2 regions of the Exiguobacterium sp. N4-1P genome follow, and region 1 is predicted to be linked to the other one. Evidence: riboswitches for the same ligand, from Rfam matches in the RefSeq annotation. Region 1 holds a riboswitch; the other holds the start of a gene.
The links. Region 1 has a riboswitch for cyclic di-GMP ahead of A0126_RS12805 (glycoside hydrolase family 191 protein). Riboswitches for the same ligand answer to the same signal wherever they lie in the genome.
Positions count from the first base shown of each region.

Region 2: linked by a shared signal. The riboswitch ahead of A0126_RS13495 (hypothetical protein) and the one ahead of A0126_RS12805 (glycoside hydrolase family 191 protein) in region 1 are both predicted to bind cyclic di-GMP.

Region 1 covers NZ_CP022236.1:2,505,224-2,508,643, forward strand. Annotated here, with positions in the region: gene A0126_RS12795 (hypothetical protein) at 1-221, opposite strand, end outside; gene A0126_RS12800 (hypothetical protein) at 218-1,444, opposite strand; cyclic di-GMP riboswitch class I at 1,524-1,608, shown strand; gene A0126_RS12805 (glycoside hydrolase family 191 protein) at 1,716-2,507, shown strand; gene wecB (non-hydrolyzing UDP-N-acetylglucosamine 2-epimerase) at 2,984-3,420, opposite strand, start outside.
Region 2 covers NZ_CP022236.1:2,649,869-2,653,288, forward strand. Annotated here, with positions in the region: gene A0126_RS13475 (CPBP family intramembrane glutamic endopeptidase) at 1-277, shown strand, start outside; gene A0126_RS13480 (DUF4305 domain-containing protein) at 299-532, shown strand; gene A0126_RS13485 (DUF2089 family protein) at 590-883, opposite strand; gene A0126_RS13490 (hypothetical protein) at 913-1,200, opposite strand; cyclic di-GMP riboswitch class I at 1,440-1,523, shown strand; gene A0126_RS13495 (hypothetical protein) at 1,549-2,334, shown strand; gene A0126_RS13500 (NAD(P)/FAD-dependent oxidoreductase) at 2,415-3,420, opposite strand, start outside.

The DNA.
Region 1 (3,420 bases):
TCATCGTAGTCGAGCAACGTCTTGTCTGACGCGTATCGTCTTGCGATCAGCCAACTGACGAGACCGAACAGTTCACCGAGCAGCGGGACGAAATAACAAATCAGGGCGATCCATTTGACGAGACCACGCTGTGCCGGATCCATCCGTGCCGTGATCAGTTTCGCGACGAGAAAGACGATGACGGCATGAATCAGAAAAAATAACAGGACGAAGAAAATCATCCAAGATTCCCTCCTTTTCGTGCGAACAACTCTTTAATCCGTTGCTTGAATCCTTCAGCGTTCTCTTGCGGTGTTCCCGGTAAGAGGAAGTGAAGCATTTGATTCGTCTCGTCATAGCCGATGATGTCGATTTCCCGCATCGACTGGCGTAGGATTAATTCCATTTCAATCAACGACAGCCGGACCTGTTCGACCGGCAAGACGACTGTACTGTACGGCTGATCGTACTGTTCAGCTCGGTGTTGTTGGAGTGCGACTTTTTTATTGAATGGCTCGATTTGATAAATCCGTGTCCCTTCAATCAAATCACCACGCGACGCATTCCATTCCATCGTCAACGCTTTTTCGATCCGTGTCCCGGTCCAGTCGAGAATCAACTGCATGATGTTCATCTCGTAACTCGTCAGGCGGTTGAAGTCGATCGCCTGGATGACGACGACCTCTTGAATCTTCCCGTCGTAGCGGATCGGTGCAATCAGTAACGGGACGTCCGCCTCGTCCATCGTCCGGATCGAAATCGCATTCGTCTTGAACATCCGTTGATAGATGCCGGTCGACGGATCGATGAATAGTGTTTGCGGTAAGACCTCTTTCTCACCGAACCGGACGTGGAGTCGTAACGTCCGTTTTGACGCATCGACGTGATAGATGGCAAGATTCTCTGCCTTGAACGAACGTTTCAAGACATCGACGAGGCGATCGCGGACGATGTCGGCCGCCGTTTGGTCGAGCTCGAGTCCGACTTGGTAGATTTTCGTTAACGTATGATCCGAGTCGAGGACCTTCTTTTGCATCGTCGACTGTGACAGCCGGAGCTTTTCGACCGTCTCGAGCAAGTGGTTGTTTTCTTCGACGACTTCTTCGTGGCGGAGCCGTAAAGATAAGTAACGTTCCTGGAACGAGGTACTGAAAATCCCGCAGACCATCGCGACGAGGAAGTGGAAGATGATCCAGCTCAGTTCCGTCCGGTCGTATAAAAATAAGAGAATGTCCGATCCTTCGACCGACAGGAAAAACAGGTGGTACAGCATCGTCATCGTGAAACTGACGAACGCTCCGAGCAGACCATAGCGGAGGGCGAACAATAAAATATAAAAGATTAACGGATCAATTGCCCAATTCGAGACCGAAAGGCTAAACATATAGTCAAAGAAACCGATAAGTAAAATACTAGCTAGCATTTCTATCCATTTGACTGTATTTCTATGCTGTGTGTAAATCATGGCACACTCTCCTTAAAATAGTTATTTACATTTTTGTTAGCAGTGGTAAGATTTAGTCAAACAGGCAATTACAACTAAATATCGAGAAGGGCAAACTTACTGAAAAGTAAGGGCGCAAAGACATGGGTCGTCGATCTTCGGATACCGATCGCCAGTCTGCAATGCCGCAGCCGCTCTCTGATAAAAAATCAGGAGGCTACTAACCATGGGTATTATCTCACTCAAACGCGTGACGTCTTTTTTGTGCATTCTTTTTTTAGGAGTGTTACTAATGACACCAATCACGGGCAAAGCTCAATCAACGAATCCACTCGATTCCGTCAGCTCGTATAAGGTCTACTACGATGCACCGACGAAATCAAAAATCAAGAAGATGCAAAAGTACGATGTCATGATCATCGAACCGGTCTTTTACTCAGCGAAACAAATCGCAGAAATTCAAAAGTACGGCACGAAAGTCTATGGCTACATCAACACGATGGAAGCCGACAACTGGAACACAGACTTGATGGCACAATTAAAGGAATCAGATTTCTTCCACCGTGATGGACAACGTGTTCACTACGCGGAATGGGATTCATACTTAATGGACATCAACTCGAAGCATTACCAAGCGGTCCTCATGCAAGAAGTCGAAAAGCAAGTCGTCAATAAAGGACTCGACGGTGTCTTCTTGGATACAGTCGGCGACATCGACAACGAACATACCGACCAACCAAAGATCCTTGAGCAGCAGCAAGTCGCGATGACGAACTTCTTGAAGAGCGTCAAGACGAAACATGCGGATCTCTCATTGATTCAAAACTGGGGCTTCGGGACATTAAAATACCATACGTACCCGTACATCGATGGCATCATGTGGGAAAGCTTCAACTACTCGACGGTCGCAAAAGACCAATGGTCAAAAGACCGGATGGCAGATCTTCAGGAGTTGAACGAAGAAGAAGACATCAAGACATTGACGATTTCTTCTAAACAAGGTGCGAAAAGTGCGCAGTACGCGAAAAAGAATGGGTTCATTCACTTAAAATCAAACAAGACACTGAATTACAATAAATTCTAATCCACTTGCATATAATCTCATAACCGATTACTCAATTCCAATTATGACTGCTTTTGCATGACACAATTATACAGGATGTACTAAGCAAAACGTGTCACTTTTAAGAGGCAGGTCAACGAATTGAAACATCGAACGTAAAAAAGAGGTCCAGGCGATGGTTATCGCTGGGACCTCTTTTTCCTCATCTCATTCATTTATTCATATGGAGTACTTTCATCACGGTAAATCGTTCATCTGCTCTTTTCCGTCAAGGACTCGAATTTAGTGACTTCAATTAACAACAAACTGACCTACATAAATCGAAGACCTATTAAATGATTAATTCAAAAAAGACAATAGATTACAGAATTGATTGACGAATAATTTCATTTCTAACCGCTGTTGTATTTGCAATACATATTTTAGAAAAATCATTACATCTTATCGTATAAAAATAGTATTCTACTAATGATTAAATAGGGTGCTTTTAAGAAAAATTATACTTTAATTTCATCAATAGAAAAAATTAATTCTTTTTTTAATATTTCTACAATTTTTTGAGCGGCATTTCCATCTCCATAAGGATTATTTGCTAACGACATTTTTTGATGTTCCATAGAATCAGATAACAATAAATTACTTTCTGTAAAGATATTTTCTTCACTAGTACCTACTAATTTCAAAGTACCAGCTTCAACGCCTTCCGGTCTTTCGGTAGTATCTCTTAAGACAAGAACAGGTACTCCTAAAGATGGAGCCTCTTCTTGAACCCCTCCAGAGTCAGTTAATATCAAATGTGCCTTAGAAGCAAAGTTATGAAAATCAAATACCTCCAAAGGATCAATCAAATGGACTCGATCCAAATCAGATAGCTCACTGTTGGCCAACTCTTGTACAACAGGATTCATATGTACGGGATAAACAATCTCTATGT
Region 2 (3,420 bases), 140 kb from region 1:
GCTGATGGTCGTCTTACTCGGACCGATTATGGAAGAATTTTTATTCCGCCACATTATGTTCGGGAACTTGTCGACAAAACTGAACTTCGTCTTCAGCTTCGTTCTCAGTGGTGTTATCTTCGGGTTCATCCACGGAGACAACAAGTTTTTGATTTATGTCGCAATGAGTTTTGTTTTCTCACTCGTCTTCGTCAAAACGCGCCGCATCATAGCACCGATTGCGATTCACGTTTTCAATAACGGAATTGTCGTACTCGCACTCTATGCAATGACTTAACTTACGAAAGGTAGTGTTTTCATGCGCCAAGGCTCAAACTTCATGGCATTATTTTATGCCCTGTTCGGTATTCTCTTCATGTACCTCGCGTACAGCAACTCGATCGAGGCAGGAACCGTCTTTAACTTTTGGACGATTCTGTTGACGCTGTTCGCAGCGATCGACTTTTACCGTCTTTACTTGATTTTCCGCTTCCGAATGGCCGCGAAGAAGATGATTGAGAAGGAACAAAACAAAAAAAATGATAAAGAATAAGTAAGTATTTTCATCAACAAGCGCGCCTTCGCTATTCGAAGACGCGCTTGTTTTCTTTTAATGAGATTTATCCATTCGATACTTATCAATGATTACTTTCGCGACATCTAAACTAATCCGCTCATCGATGACAAGGTTCTTAATCATGTTAACGAATTCGACATCATCTTCCTGTACTGACTCAATCCGTTGAATGAGTTGATTCAGCTTCGTTCGAACCGTCGGATACGAGACTTGATACGCAGCTGCCATATCTTTAAGCGATCCTGAATTTAAAACAAACTTCCGTATGAATTCAAGATGTTCTTGTTCTAATGCCAATACCCATGGAGGAACTTCATTTCTGTCCATTGTAGTGTACTCCTCTATCTATTTTTACGTTACAAATCTTGCACTTCGAGTCGATCCTTTTCCTGCTTCAAACGTTTTTTACGCGCTTTTTCCCCATCCAATCCAATACCAATCAACGTCGAAGTACTAATCATTGTACCGATTTGTATTAAAGATTTTTTGTCCTCAGACCAGACGCCTCCATAGAAATAGGTGTAGGTCCCAGCGAGTACAATCAGTACCGGTAATACCCACGCGAGCTTTCCATTTTTCCTAGATAAATAAAATTGTCCAACCATGAAAATAATAACACCAATCGCAATCGATAAACTCCCCATAAACTAGACCCCACTTCTATTTAATATAATCCAAATATGAATTATATTAAATAAAAAGTCAACATAGTTTAATTTAATTTAAATATTGTTTTTAAAATAGTTACTTTTATTAAAAAAAGTAATTTAGAATATATTTATTATCTCACTTCAAATAATTTATATTTTACTGACTCATTATCGAAAAACCTTATCTATCCATAGAAACAAATCACTTATACTGAAGATACGGTTCTTCACCGGAATCGAACGGGCAAACCCACAGAAATGTGGTGACGCAAAACTATAGGGGCTACCGCTTCAAGCTATGCTTGCCAGTTACCGAAGTTCACAAAAGGAGACTACGTTCACATGAAAAAAATCAATTATGTCGTTACTGCCGGCCTCGCTTGTGCGTTGATGCTGACGCCGCTCGGCTCAATCGATGCCAAGAGTAAAACATCGAAGCATGACCGCAACAAGAACGGAATCCATGACAGCTGGGAAAAGAAGTACAAGCTTAAAGGGAAAAAACTTGCGCAGCAAGATACGGACCATGACGGCTTAAGTAACTACACCGAATACAAACTCAAACTCAATCCACGGAAGAAAGACAGCGACCGCGATCACATTAGTGACGCACATGAAGATACGGACCGTGATGGCTTAACTAACGCCATCGAACTCGAACTTGGGACGAAACCGTATTCACGTGACTCCGACCGTGATGGCGTGCTTGACGGCAAAGAACGCAACAAGGCCGGTCACCGCTATGAAGATATGCTGAAAAAAATGAAGATTGCTCTCGCGACAGAGACGACGCAAAGTCAGATTAAATACCAGTTTAAAAAGAAGAAGAGTCAGCTGCGTGTCAAAACGAATGACGCAACGGTCGATGAAACCCGTGTCCGCCAATTGATTCAGTTCATCGAGTCACATCCGAAGATGACGGAAGAGGAATTACGGGCACAACTCGTCAGCTTATTCGCTCTCTCTGGTTCTTACGAGTTGGAGATTGAACTCGAGTACTTCGATCACGAAGAAACGAAATCAGAGCACCGTCACGTTGAAGAAGACGAGCAAGACGATGATCAAGGTCAGGACGAAGATGATGATTCAGATGATGACTCGGACGACGAGCATGAAGATGAAGATTAATCCTTAAACAAAAAAAACACCTGCTCTAAAGACGACCGACGTCCATGTGACGAGGGGCAATCTTTAAGACAGGTGTTTTTTTACTTTTCGTTGACCATTTCTTGAATCAATTCACGGTTCCGTTTTTTGAAAACTTCATTGTGGGATGAGACCATCGCGACTTTGGCAGCATCCGGTTCAATGAACTGCTTCGCCCGGTTGACGGCGTTTGCCGCGTCCTGGAATGTACCCGAAATCAAGTTCACCTTGCCGTCATGCGTCAAAATATCTCCTGCTGCATACAATCCCGGTACACTTGATTCGCTCGACGCGTTACCGGCGATGTAAAAGTCGTCGACTTGTTTGATGTCGAGTTCCGAGTTCGCGAGCAACTCTGCTTCCCGTTCGTAGCCATGGTTGATGATGACTTCATCGACGTCAACGATGTTTGTCACGTCCGTCGCACAATCAATCAATTCGACGGACGCAATCCGGTGGTGATCGTCGCTTGCGATCAACTTATGAATCGTCGTGTTGAGGAGACAGACGGCTGAGCTTCGGACGAGTTGGTCGACTTGTGCCTCGTGACCTGTGAAACAGTCTTTCCGGTATGTGACGTAAACTTTTTTCGCAATCGGTTCGAGCTCGTTCGCCCAGTCGATCGCTGAGTTACCGCCACCTGAAATCAGGACCGTCTTATCTTTAAACCGCTCAATCGATTTGACGGTATAGTTCAAGTTCGACACTTCGTACCGTTCGGCCCCTTCAATCTTCAGTTTTTGGGGATTGAGGATTCCGCCGCCGACAGCGACGATGACTGTCTTCGAATAATGAATTTCTCCCGACTCCGCTTCGAGGACGAAGTTTCCGAATACGTCTTTTGCGATTGAAATGATTTTTTCATTCAGGTGCACGGACGGATTAAACGTTAAGCCTTGTTCGACGAGTTGCTCGATCAGCTTCGCTCCGGTAATGGGTGGCTGTCCCCCGACATCCCAAATCATCTTCTCCGGATAAACATGAATCTTGCCACCAAGCTCTGCCTGGTATTCAATGATTTTCGTCTTCATCCCGCGTAATCCGCTATAGAAAGTCGAGTATAACCCG